Regions from separate parts of the Streptomyces sp. NBC_00341 genome, predicted to be linked through region 3. Evidence: riboswitches for the same ligand, from Rfam matches in the RefSeq annotation. Region 3 holds a riboswitch; each other region holds the start of a gene.
What was found. A riboswitch is a leader RNA that binds a small molecule or an ion and turns the genes downstream of it on or off. The one in region 3 is predicted to bind S-adenosylmethionine.
Positions count from the first base shown of each region.

Region 1 (3,190 bases), 6.3 Mb from region 3:
CCACCATGTCCGCGATCGTCCTGGCCGGTGCGGGCGCCAAGGTCGTCAAGCACGGCAACCGCGCCTCCTCCTCGGCCAGCGGCTCCTCCGACGTACTGGGCAAGCTCGGCGTCAACCTGGATCTGCCCCCGCAGCGCGTCGTCGAGGTGGCGGAGGAGGCGGGCATCACCTTCTGCTTCGCGGTGAAGTTCCACCCCGCCCTGCGGTACGCGGCGAAGGCGCGGGCGGAGCTCGGCGCGCCGACCACCTTCAACATCCTGGGTCCGCTCACCAACCCGGCCCAGGTGCGCTCCCAGGCCATCGGCGTCGCCGACCTGCGGATGGCGCCCATCGTCGCGGGCGTCCTCGCGGAGCGCGGCAACTCCGCGCTGGTCTTCCGCGGCGACGACGGCCTGGACGAGCTGACCACCACCGCGACCTCCCGGGTCTGGGTGGCCCGCGACGGCGTCGTGCGCGAGCAGGCCTTCGACCCGCGCGACGTCGGCCTGGACCTGGTACCGGTCGAGGCGCTGCGCGGCGCCGACGCCTCGTACAACGCCGATGTGGCCCGCCGGCTGCTGGCCGGGGAGACGGGGCCCGTACGGGACGCCGTCCTGCTCAACGCGGCGGCGGCGCTGGTCGCGCTGGAGCCGGGGGAGGGCACCCTTGAGGAGCAGCTCGCCGCCGGTATGGCGAGGGCCGCCGAGTCCATCGACTCCGGGTCCGCCGGGCGCGCCCTGGAGAGATGGGTCAAGGCCAGCAACGCCTGAACGCACGAAATAGCCGAGCGGGGCGCAGTCCAGATCATGGACTGCGCCTTGCGCGTTCCCGCACGTATGGCAAGATGCTGGGCAGGTCATGAGTGACAGCGACTACGGCCCCGGCCCGCTGTCCGGCAACCCTCCGTCCGTGGCGGGGTGCCCCGGGTGAAGACCAGGCCGTAGGCAGCGAGGTCTGCGGCAAGCGCGGACCCCTCGACGTCGTGAGATGTCCACCCGTGGGGTCCTGGTCCTCAGGGAGCCTCTGTGAGCAAGCGAATGCGATAGGGCTTTTCGGCCCTCCTCCGCACACCCTTTTTTCTTCCTCCGTGCTGCCGCGTATCCGCAGGCACGCGGAATTCGCCTGCCTGTTACGGGAGTTCGTCATGTCTGTCTTCACCGCTGCCGCCGACCAGTCCATTTGTGCCCCGCTGCCCGTTCTGGGCAAGGATGTGACGGTTCCGCTGGTGACCGGCGGTGAGGTCACGTACGCCGCGCTCGACTACGCCGCCAGCGCCCCGGCCCTGCAGCGGGTGTGGGACGACGTCGCCGCGTACGCGCCGTACTACGGCAGCGTCCACCGCGGTGCCGGCTACCTCTCGCAGCTCTCCACGGACCTCTTCGAGTCCAGCCGGGTGACCGTCGCGGAGTTCCTCGGCTGCCGCGAGGACGATCAGGTGATCTTCACCCGTTCGACCACCGACTCGCTCAACCTGCTGGCCGCCGCGGTGCCCGCCGACTGCCAGGTGTTCGTCTTCGAGACCGAGCACCACGCGTCCCTGCTGCCCTGGCGCGACGCCCGGGTGACCTACCTGAACGCCCCGCGCACCCCCGCCCAGGCCGTCGCCACCCTGGAGCGTGCGCTGGCCGACCGCGATCCTTCCCCAAGCTCTCAGCTTCGTTCGAGCAGGGGAGGCCCCATTGGCCCCGCGCTGGTCTGCGTCACCGGTGCCTCCAACGTCACCGGTGAGCTGTGGCCGGTCAAGGAGCTCGCCGCCGCCGCGCACGCCCACGGCGCCCGCATCGTGCTCGACGCCGCCCAGCTCGCCCCGCACCACCCCGTCGACATCGCCGAACTGGACGTCGACTGGGTCGCCTTCTCCGGCCACAAGCTGTACGCGCCCTTCGGCTCCGGCGTGCTGGCCGGCCGCTCCGACTGGCTGCGCGACGCCGAGCCCTACCTGGCCGGCGGCGGTGCCTCCCGCAAGGTCGCCCGGCGCACCGGCGGCGGGGTGGACGTCGAGTGGCACACCACCGCCGCCCGCCACGAGGCCGGTTCGCCCAACGTCATCGGCGTCTACTCCATCGCCTCCGCCTGCAAGGCGCTCACCGAGGCCGGGTTCGACAGCCTGGTCGCCCGCGAGCAGCAGCTCGTCTCCGAGGTCCGGGCCGGACTGGCGGAGGTCCCCGAGGTCAAGGTGCTCTCGCTGTTCGGTGACGACGCCCCCCGCGTCGGCGTCATCTCCTTCGTGGTGGAGGGCTGGAACAGCTCGCACTTCGCCGCGGCGCTCTCCGCCGAGTACGGCATCGGGGTGCGCGACGGTCTGTTCTGCGCCCACCCGCTGGTGCGCACCCTGCTCGGCAGCGACCCGCAGGACGTCGGCGAGTGCGGCGCGCCGGAGGCGGAGCCGGGCGAGAAGTCGCTCAACGCGATCCGGGTCAGCTTCGGCGCCGGTACGCCGGACGAGCACGTCGAGCGCTTCGTACGGGCGGTCAAGGAGCTGGTGAGCGAGGGCGCCCAGTGGAAGTACCGCACCGAGGACGGCCGCTGCGTCCCGGACCGGGGCACCGCCCAGCACTGAGCCTCAACGCGTTCGGCCGGGTACGGAATGCCTTCCGTACCCGGCCGAACGTATGTGCGTGGTCAGCCGTCCAGGCCGATGGCGAAGGCCGCCTCCAGGTCGTGCTGCGAGTACGTACGGAACGCCACGTGGGTGTCGGTCGCCTCGACGCCGGGGATCTTGCTGATCCGGCCGGGGATGACGTCGGCGAGATCGTCGTGCTTGGCCACCCGGACCATGGCGATCAGGTCGTACGTACCGGTGACCGAGAAGACCTCGCTGACGCTGTCCAGTGCCGCGACGGCCTCGGCGATCTCGGGAATCCGGTCCACGCTGGTTTTGATGAGCACGATCGCGGTGATCACGGCTGGCTTTCTCCCTCGGTGGCCGTGGCTGGAGATCTCACTCTAGCGTTACCCCGGTAGCGCCCCCAGGCGTAGAGGAAGCCGACCGCGAAGCCGACCACATGGGCGAGATAGGCCACGCCGGGGCCGCTGCCCGCGCCCTCCGCGGCCAGCCACTGGAGCACGAACCAGAAGATCAGCACGATCCAGGCGGGGAAACGCAGCGGGAGGAAGAGCAGGAACGGGAACACGCTGGTGACCCTGGCCCGGGGGAAGAGATAGAGGAAGGCGCCCAGCACCGCCGAGATCGCCCCCGAGGCGCCGACGA
Region 1 is NZ_CP108002.1:2,199,205-2,202,394, reverse strand. Features, by position in the region: gene trpD (anthranilate phosphoribosyltransferase) at 1-749, shown strand, start outside; SAM riboswitch class IV at 834-951, shown strand; gene OG892_RS09795 (aminotransferase class V-fold PLP-dependent enzyme) at 1,124-2,539, shown strand; gene OG892_RS09790 (Lrp/AsnC family transcriptional regulator) at 2,602-2,883, opposite strand; gene OG892_RS09785 (rhomboid family intramembrane serine protease) at 2,880-3,190, opposite strand, start outside.
Region 1: another riboswitch for S-adenosylmethionine. It lies ahead of OG892_RS09795 (aminotransferase class V-fold PLP-dependent enzyme); the one in region 3 lies ahead of OG892_RS37675 (glutathione S-transferase C-terminal domain-containing protein).

Region 2 (3,190 bases), 3.5 Mb from region 3:
GGCGAACGCGACGTGGACGACGCGGCCGTGCCACTCGGGCCGTTCGTCGAGCAGGGCCCCGTAGGCGAGCATCCCGCGGACGATGTTCTTGGACAGCTCCGTGCGGTCCACCCGCACGATGGTCTTCCGGCCGGGGCCCACCTGTTCGCGCAGCGCCGCCATCCGCTCGTCCACGTCCGGCTCGTGCGCGCGCCGGCGCAGGAAGTCCGCGTCGGCGCCGAGCCCGTGCACGCCGATCCGGGTGTGGCCGGTGCCGCCCAGGATCTCCGTGCAGCAGCTGATGAAGGCGTCCGCCCAGCGGCGGGTCAGGAAGGCCGCCCGGTCGGCGCCGAGGATGCCGCGCAGCACCTGCTCCGCGATGTCGTCGGGCAGCATCCGGAAGTAGTCGACGGGCGCCCACGGGGTGTGCGAGAAGTGGCCGATGCGCAGGTCGGGGCGGAGCTCGCGGAGCATGCCGGGCACCAGCACCAGGTGGTAGTCCTGCACCAGGACCGCCGCGCCCTCGCCCGCCTCCTCCGCGAGCGCCTGGGCGAAGGCCCGGTTGTAGGTCTCGAAGGACGCCCACTGACGCCGGAACTCCGCGTCGAAGACGGGCTCCACGGGGGTCTGGTAGAGCAGGTGGTGGACGAACCAGAGCACCGAGTTCGCGATGCCGTTGTACGCGTCGGCGTGCACGTCCGCGTCGATGTCGAGCATCCGTACGCCCGGCTCACCGACGCCGCGCCGCACCGCCTCGCGGTCGCCGTCACCGAGCGCGGCGCAGACCCACATCTTGTCGTCCACCGCGCTCAGCCCCGAGACGAGCCCGCCCCCGCCCCGTTTCGCGTCGAGCGAGCCGTCCTCGTTCAGTGCGTACGAGACCGGACCGCGGTTGGACGCGACGAGTACCTGGGCGGCGGGCTGGGGGGCGTGCTCGGAGACCATGCGCGGAATCTAGCCCGATCCCGAACGGTCCAAACGTGCGTGCGGCCGCGGCCTGTCTCAGGCGGCGCGGCGCGAGACGTACTCCTCGATCTCGCGCATCGGCGGCCGCTCCTGGGTGTCCACCGGGTAGGTGCGCGGTACGAAGCCGTTCTCGCCGCGCTCGAACTGGGTCAGCTCCGGGCGCACCAGATGGCCGCGGGAGAGCCGCAGCGACGCGGTCCGGTAGATGGCCGCCGCCATCCGGCCGAGCGCCCGGCCGTCCTGGTGGCGGTGTTTGCGGACGCCGACGTCGACCTGGGCCAGCGCGTCCAGTCCGACCGTGTGCAGGGCGTCGACGAGCAGCCCCAGCTCCACCCCGTAGCCGACCGGGAACGGCAGCTGTTCGAGCAGTGAGCGGCGTACGGCGTACTCGCCGCCCAGCGGCTGGACGAAGCCGGCCAGCTGCGGCCAGTGCAGATTGAGCAGCGGCCGTGCCACCAGTTCGGTGACCCGCCCGCCCTGGCCCGCGGTGTCCCCGAGCGGACGGTCGTACATCGCCTTGACGAACTGCACGGAGGGGTCGGTCAGCAGCGGGCCGACGATGCCGGAGACGAAGTCGGCCGAGAAGTCCTTCAGGTCCGCGTCGATGAAGCAGACGATGTCACCGCCGGTCACCAGCAGTGACCGCCACAGCACCTCGCCCTTGCCGGGGACGGCCGGCAGCCGGGGCAGGATCGCGTCCCGGTGGATCACCCGGGCGCCCGCCCGGCGGGCCAGCTCCGCGGTGTCGTCGGTGGAGCCGGAGTCGATCACCACGAGTTCGTCGACCAGCCGGACCTTCTCCATGAGCTCGCGCCGGATCGTCCGGACGATGTCCCCGACCGTCGCCGCCTCGTTCAGCGCGGGCAGGACGACACTCACGCTCCCCCGGCGCGGGTCGCCGCTCCTGGCGGCCAGGAGCTGCTCCAGCGGGCGGTCGGCGCACGACCAGGAACGCCTGGTCAGCCAGCGTTCGACCTCTTCCAGCACGGTCGATACTCCCTGTATGTGATCCATCTCGCGGTTCGGACGACTATCTCAACAGTCCGGTGCTTCGGTTACAGTCTGAACAACGCAGATGGCCGTGGCATGCCGGGGTCCATCTGCCGATAAACGCCTGGATCGATGGTCCAGTGCCATAGCGCTCATCCAGAGGGACAGAGGGAACGGCCCGTTGAAGTCCCGGCAACCATCCCGCCGACCGCGAGGTCAGGTGGGGACGGTGCCAATTCCGTCTTGTGGCGAAATGCGTCACAAGGAAGATGAGGAGAAAGGGCCTCGCCATCATGGCTGTTGAGACTGTTGCAGCACCTACCGAATCTTCCGTGGACCTCGGTCCCGCCGCGGCACTTTCCTGCCGCGAGTGCGGAGAACGATTCCCGCTCGGTCCGCTTTTCGCCTGTGCGACCTGTTTCGGGCCGCTCGAAGTGGCGTACGACCTGCCGACCGGCTCCCCGGACGAGCTGAAGAAGCGCATCGAGGCCGGACCGGACAACATCTGGCGCTACGCGCCGCTGCTGCCGGTCCCCTCCGACGTCGCGGACAAGCCCAACATCAACCCGGGCTTCACCAAGCTGGTCAAGGCCGACAACCTCGCCCGTGAGCTGGGCGTCACCGGCGGCCTGTACGTCAAGGACGACTCCGGCAACCCGACGCACTCCTTCAAGGACCGCGTCGTCGCGATCGCCGTCGAGGCCGCCCGCGCCTTCGGTTTCACCACGCTCTCCTGCTCCTCCACCGGCAACCTCGCCGGTGCGGTGGGCGCCGCCGCCGCCCGCGCCGGTCTGCGCTCCTGCGTGTTCATCCCGCACGACCTGGAGCAGGGCAAGGTCGTCATGGCCGCGGTGTACGGCGGTGAGCTGGTCGGCATCGAGGGCAACTACGACGACGTCAACCGGTTCTGCTCGGAGCTCATCGGAGATCCGCTCGGGGAGGGCTGGGGCTTCGTCAACGTCAACCTCCGCCCGTACTACGGTGAGGGCTCCAAGACGCTCGCGTACGAGATCTGCGAGCAGCTCGGCTGGCGGCTGCCCGACCAGATCGTCATCCCGATCGCGTCCGGCTCGCAGCTCACGAAGATCGACAAGGGCCTCCAGGAGCTGATCAAGCTCGGCCTGGTCGAGGACAAGCCGTACAAGATCTTCGGCGCCCAGGCCGAGGGCTGCTCGCCGGTCTCCACCGCCTTCAAGGCCGGTCACGACGTGGTCCGCCCGCAGAAGCCGAACACGATCGCCAAGTCCCTCGCCAT
Region 2 is NZ_CP108002.1:5,001,727-5,004,916, forward strand. Features, by position in the region: gene OG892_RS22475 (trehalose-6-phosphate synthase) at 1-924, opposite strand, end outside; gene OG892_RS22480 (glucosyl-3-phosphoglycerate synthase) at 982-1,932, opposite strand; SAM riboswitch class I at 2,085-2,211, shown strand; gene thrC (threonine synthase) at 2,229-3,190, shown strand, end outside.
Region 2: another riboswitch for S-adenosylmethionine. It lies ahead of thrC (threonine synthase); the one in region 3 lies ahead of OG892_RS37675 (glutathione S-transferase C-terminal domain-containing protein).

Region 3 (3,190 bases):
TGGCCATGTCGGTGACCGAGGCCGAGGAGTTCTTCGGCAGCGGCGAGGCGCACACGCCGGCCGCGCACCGCGTCCTCGACAGACTGGCCGACGTCGGGCTCGGCTACCTCAGCCTGGGCCAGCCGCTCACCACCCTGTCCGGCGGTGAGCGGCAACGGCTCAAGCTGGCTACGCACATGGGCGAGAAGGGCGGAATCTACGTCCTCGACGAACCGACCACCGGCCTTCACCTCGCAGACGTCGAGCAGCTGCTCGGCCTGCTCGACCGGCTGGTGGACTCCGGGAAGTCCGTCATCGTGATCGAACACCACCAGGCGGTCATGGCGCACGCCGACTGGATCATCGACCTGGGCCCCGGCGCCGGTCACGACGGCGGCAGGCTCGTCTTCGAGGGCACCCCCGACGACCTGGTCGCGGACCGCTCCACCCTCACGGGCGAGCACCTCGCGGCCTACGTGGGAGCCTGAGGCAGCGAGTCGACGGCGGCCGCCCCGCCCGCGACGTCCGGAGCCGTCGGAGCCCCTGGTGTCTCCGGCATCTGCGGTGTATTCGGGAAGGCGGGGTGGCCGCAGAGGCGGCGTACGTACTCCCGGAGCCGGGCGCGGTCGCCGAGGGCGTCGACCGGGCCGAGATGGACGAGCGCCACCCACAGGTCCACATCCCCGGCCGTCAGCTGCTCGCCCAGCGCGTAGGGGCGCCGGGCGAGGGACCGGTCCAGGAGGTCCAGGGCCGCAGAGCGCTCCGAGGACCCCGCGTGCGGGGTGACGTCCCGGTCCAGCAGCTCGCGCAGGGCCTCGATGCCGTCGGCGAGCTCCGGCGGGCGCAGCGCCGAGGGACAGGCCTCGTCATGGCCGGAGAGCAGGCCTGCCAGATCGCGGAGTATGTCGGGCGTGTGGTTGCTGACGATGCGTCCGCTCCAGCGGTCGCACAGCGCGGGCGCGGTCAGCGGCCCGTCGTAGTGGTGCAGCGTGGCCTCGTACGCGCCGCGCAGCGAGGCGTACGCCTCGGGTGTCCCGGCGGGGTGCCCCAGGAACGTGGTGGCGACCGAGTCCCGGAGACCGAGCAGGCCGAGGGTGATCGAGATACGCAGCGAGCGCGGACAGCCCGCCGACAGGAACAGCTCGTAGCGGTGCGGAGCGGGATAGAAGCCGCCGGCCAGACCGACGCCGATACGGCTGTGGATACGGGAGGAGGGTACGGCGATCTTGGGACGGGGATGCGTGGCGCACGGACTCGGGCCGGATGAGATCGAGCCGCACGTGAGGGAGTTGCCTGTGCTGGAACTGCGCGAAGCTGTCTCGGGCATGACACTCCTGTGGAGATCCCGGTGGGAACGAGGTAGCCGCCGCCTTGTGGGCACCAGCGGCCGGATGGGGAACGGCTGCGCTCGCGCACCGGTCCGAATCACGACAGCGCGGGCGTGCACGCGTCATCGAGACCGTGCGGACCTGTACGCGTCATCGTGACAGCGCGGACCTGTGCGCGTCGTCGCGAACCGTGCGGACCTGTACGCGTCCGGTGTTCCGGGCTAGTAAGCGCTGGAGACACGCAGCAGGTCGATGTGCAGGCGCCTCGTCAAGCCGTTCCTGGACATGTCCCACCCGTCCCGACTCCGGGGCCCGCGAGACGCGGGACCACGCTTGCCCCGCCGCACCGGCGGGACCCGGTCGTCACCCGGGGCACCCCGTCGCGGTGGAAGGGTTGCCTGCCAGCGGGCCGGGGCCGATGGACCCCGTGAGCAGGACGGATCCCGCACGGGGGCGCTGACAATCGTGACCGTCCACGTCAGTTTCGGTGCGCCGGGTGACGCCGTCAAGGAGGCCACAGGGGCCATCTCGCCTGTTGGTCACCCGCGTTGACATTCCTGTCGGCCCATGCATAACTTGCGGCGCGGAACGGCTCCGGGTAGCGGCGATACGCCCGGCTTGTCGGCCGGCGCCCCAGCACACCGAGGGGTGCCGCAGTTGAGGACCGGACGGTGTCCGGCAGACGCGAGGCCCCGCGGGGCGGATCGGTGACGGTGAGAGCGATGCACGCAGCTGAGGGGATGGCTGCCTGGCGGTCCCGAGGCCGCGTCGTGCTCTGCGCGGACCGCTCCGTCGACCTCCAGCGTGTCAACAGCGCGCTGTGTACCGCCGCTTGTCGCGCTCTTCGTCAAGGCTGACGGCCCTCTGACTCCCTGACGTCCACCGCTGCCGCGGTGCGTCCCCTCCCCGCCCGGCCCCCTGCTCCGCGCTGTGCTGCCCGCGCCCTGCCGCGTCGTTCCCGACGACCGGCGTGGCGAGGCGCTGCCGTCCGCGGTCCGGGCCGTCCGCATCCGCTGGAGCCCTCCGTGAGTGAATCCCCCGGCGTCGCTGTGTCCTCCGGGTCAGCGCCGCCCGCCGAGGCGGCGCCCCGCCCCGGGCCACCCGTCGTGCCGAAACCGCCGGTCCCGCAGCGGGTCCGCCCGCTGCTTCGGCCCGGACGCTGGATCGTCACCGTCGTCGTCCTGGTGCTGGTCGCCCAGATCGTCCACGGGCTGGTGGCCAACCCCTTCTACCAGTGGGACCGGTTCCAGTACTGGTTCCTGCGCCCCACCATCCTTGACGGCCTGCTCGTCACGCTCGAAGTCGCCCTGTTCAGCGCCGTGCTGGGGCTTCTCGGCGGTGTGCTGCTGGCCCTGGCCCGGCTCTCCCCGAGCCCGGTGCTGCGCGCGGTCAGCTGGGTCTACACCTGGCTGTTCCGATCGGTCCCGCTGATCGTGATCCTGCTGTTCCTCTACAACTTCAGCGCGCTCTACCGGACGCTGAGCGTGGGAGTGCCGTTCGGCCCGGCGTTCTTCAGCTTCGACGAGTCACGCCTCGCCACCGACATGGCCGTCGCCGTCATCGGTCTCAGCCTGAACGAGGCGGCGTACGCCTCCGAAGTGGTGCGCGGCGGCATCCTCTCCGTCGACCAGGGCCAGCACGAGGCGGCAGCCGCCCTCGGCCTCCCGAAGCGGTACCGGTTCGCGAAGATCGTCTTCCCGCAGGCCCTGCGCTCCATCACCCCGAACTACGTCAACCAGCTGATCGGCCTGATCAAGGGCACCTCACTGGTCTTCTACGTCTCACTGCTCGACCTCTTCGGCTCCGTACAGAGCATGGGCAGCACCTACCCCGGCGACATCGTGCCGCTGCTGCTGGTCGCCACCGCCTGGTACCTGATCCTC
Region 3 is NZ_CP108002.1:8,463,155-8,466,344, forward strand. Features, by position in the region: gene OG892_RS37670 (ATP-binding cassette domain-containing protein) at 1-467, shown strand, start outside; gene OG892_RS37675 (glutathione S-transferase C-terminal domain-containing protein) at 452-1,306, opposite strand; SAM riboswitch class IV at 1,632-1,778, opposite strand; gene OG892_RS37680 (amino acid ABC transporter permease) at 2,333-3,190, shown strand, end outside.

Region 4 (3,190 bases), 760 kb from region 3:
GCCCTCCTCGTCGGGGAATCCGACCAGCCGCGCGAGGACCAGGACCGGAAGGGGCTCGCAGAAGTCGGCGACGAGGTCGGCCGTGCCCCGGCTGCACACGGCGTCGATCAGCCGGTCGGCCAACTGCTCGCAGTGGCTCCGGATCTCGAACGGGTCGGCCCCTTCGAGGGCGGGTCCGACCATCCGCGCGTGGCGCCGGTGCTCGTCCCCCGCGCTGAAGTAGATGGACGGCAGCGGCCGCCCGACCATGGGCAGCAGTGGCCAGTCCTGCGGGATGTTCTCCCACTGGTTCCACAGGCCGACATCGCGCGGGAACAGCTCACCGTCACTGGTGACCTGATGGAGTTCCCGGTAGCCGATGACCAGCCAGGCGGGGAACCCGCCCGGCAGTTCGACGGGAACGACCGGCCCGTGGTCCCGTCGCATGGCGCGGTAGACGGACTGCGGTTCGGTCTGGAACGAGGGCCCGCTGAGGGGTACGGCCCCCTGCCACGCGTGCGCGGGGCACTCCGGAGGGGGCGAGGCGGGCTCGGGCTCTGTGGAGGAAGGGCGCGTCATCGTCCTGACTTCTGTGGCGGAAGCGTCACGCGTCACGATCGTGCGGTCAACGCACGCCCACTATAAGGATTTTATGTGACACCACAGCGGTCAATGACGATCAAATGTGCGCTCGGAATGAAGCAACCGGTCGACATCTCACGACAATTGACGACCGACTCCAGGTACCGACTCCGAGTACCGACGTCGGACAGCGACTCGGCTACGAGCGCCCGGGGCCCGGGCGCCCGCACAACTCTCCCGCCTCAAAGGCGACGTTGACCAGTCCGGCGACCCGGTCGGCACCGGTCACGAGCTTGAGCGCATGCCAGCGGGAGAGCCAGTACACGCGCCCCCGGTGCCCGGCGAGCGTCTCCCGGAGCGCGTCCGGAGCGTGTGTCCACACCCGTGGAAGGGTGCCCGCGTAGTCGAACGCGGCACGCAGTCCGATCCAGCCGTCGTCCCGGACGTCGTCCGCGGTCAGCAGTATCTCGACGGCCTGACCGGGCTCCTGCCGACACTTCTTGGCGTGGATCCAGTGCACTTGGTGGCCTGCGGCGTACCGCTCGCAGTCCTCGCTCCGCACAGAGCCGTGCTCGGGGAGATGACGCAGCATGGCGAGTCCCGCCTTCCGGGGATGATGGACCCCGAGCGCTCTGCACCGCGGTCCGCTGTTCCCCGTACCTCGCGCACGGGGCAGGTCGTCACCCGGAGCACCCGCAGCGGAGCGGGGTGCCGTCCAGCAAGCCGGGGCTGCGCACTGGAACTCATGACCCGGCAAAAACCCTAACGCACCGAGCGGGCGCGCCCCGACACACGGGGCCGCCCGCCCGACGGTCGGTCAGGAACGCACGGGCAGGGCCGGACCCGGCCCGTGCGTCCCCACCGCTCTCCGATGACAGCCCGGCTGCCGCTCACCGCTCCCGGGCCGGCCGGTCAGCCGGTGACCAGGCCCGGGTCGCTCGTTCCCGCCTCACCCGTCTCGACGTGTCCGGCGAACCGGCGAAGGAAGGTGGCGTCCGCGTCCGAGATCACCTCGATGTCATACCAGCGCTTGCTTCCGCGCAGGTCAACGGTGTGCTTCACGGTCGAGCCGGCCCGCACCGCGAAGGTCTGCGCCCCGCCGCCGTAGGCGTCCGCGTTGCGCACCGTCAGCTGGACGGTCTCCGTGCCGGCCTGGGTGAGAGTCAGTTCGAGAGCTCCGCTCGCCGGGTTGTGACGCGCCGTCACCTCCGGCCCGGCCGACTTGCCGGGACCCCTGAAGGTCCGCAGGAACCCGTTCGGACCGTGGACCGTGAGGTCGGTCACGCCACTGGAGTAGGCCGTGTTCCAGCTGTCGGAGAGCGACTTGCCCGCCTCTGTGGTGTAGGTCCAGGGCCCGTCGCCGCGATTGCCGGACGTCACCAGGAACTGCGCTCCGGCCGCGTCCCCGCCACTGAAGGTGAGCTGGTACTTCCCGGTGCCCGGGTCTGCCGCCCCGTCCACGAGCGGCGCGTACCGCAGTGGCCGGGTGGGCCGCGTGCCGGACTCCTGCTTCGGCACACTGCCGGAGACCGGCGGCACCGGAACGTAGTCGGGGTGCCGCTCCCCGTCCGGCGGCGCGTATGCGTCCGTGGAGGGCAGCGAGGCGGGCGCGGTGTCCGTCGTGCGGAAGTCGAAGGCCGAGGTGAGATCGCCGCAGACAGCACGCCGCCAGGGCGAGATGTTGGGCTCGTGCACACCGAAGCGTTCTTCCATGAACCGGATGACGGAGGTGTGGTCGAAGACCTCGGAACACGCGAACCCCCCGGTGCTCCACGGGGACACGACCGTCATGGGCACGCGCTGCCCGAGCCCGTACGGCCCGGCCGCGTACCGGATGTCGCCGGGGAAGTGGTCGGCGGAGGTGTCCACGGTGGACAGCCCCTGCGCCGCGCCGGACGGCACGAACGGCGGCACGACGTGGTCGAAGAAGCCGTCGTTCTCGTCGTAGGTGATGAAGAGGGCGGTCCGGCCCCAGACCTCGGGGTCGGAGGTCAGCGCGTCCAGCACCTGCGAGATGTACCAGGCACCGTAGTTCGCGGGCCAGTTGGGGTGCTCGCTGTAGGCCTCGGGCGAGACGACCCAGGAGATCTTGGGGAGCGTCCCGGCCCGGACGTCGGCCTTGAGATCGTCGAGGAGCCCGTCGCCGTTCTTGACGTCGGTCCCGGTGCGCGCCTTGTCGAAGAGGGGGTCGCCGGGCTTGGCGTCGCGATAACTGTTGAAGTAGAGGAGCGAGTTGTCGCCGTACGTCCCCCGGTAGGCGTCGTCGATCCACCCCCACGAACCGGCGGCGTCGAGCCCGTCACCGATGTCCTGGTAGACCTTCCACGACACCCCGGCCTCCTCCAGCCGCTCGGGGTAGGTCTTCCAGCCGTAGCCCGCCTCGTCGTTGCCGAGCACGGGACCGCCGCCGGTACCGTCGTTGCCGGTGTACCCGCTCCACAGGTAGTAGCGGTTCGGGTCGGTCGAGCCGAGGAACGAGCAGTGATACGCGTCGCAGACGGTGAACGCGTCGGCGAGGGCGTAGTGGAACGGGATGTCCTCACGTGTGAGGTGGGCCATCGTCGTGGCGGTCTTGGCGGGCACCCACTGGTCGTACGCGCCCTTGTTCAACGCCCGGTGCCCACCGGCC
Region 4 is NZ_CP108002.1:7,701,669-7,704,858, reverse strand. Features, by position in the region: gene OG892_RS34450 (cytochrome P450) at 1-558, opposite strand, end outside; gene OG892_RS34445 (hypothetical protein) at 761-1,153, opposite strand; SAM riboswitch class IV at 1,203-1,312, opposite strand; gene OG892_RS34440 (phosphocholine-specific phospholipase C) at 1,474-3,190, opposite strand, start outside.
Region 4: another riboswitch for S-adenosylmethionine. It lies ahead of OG892_RS34445 (hypothetical protein); the one in region 3 lies ahead of OG892_RS37675 (glutathione S-transferase C-terminal domain-containing protein).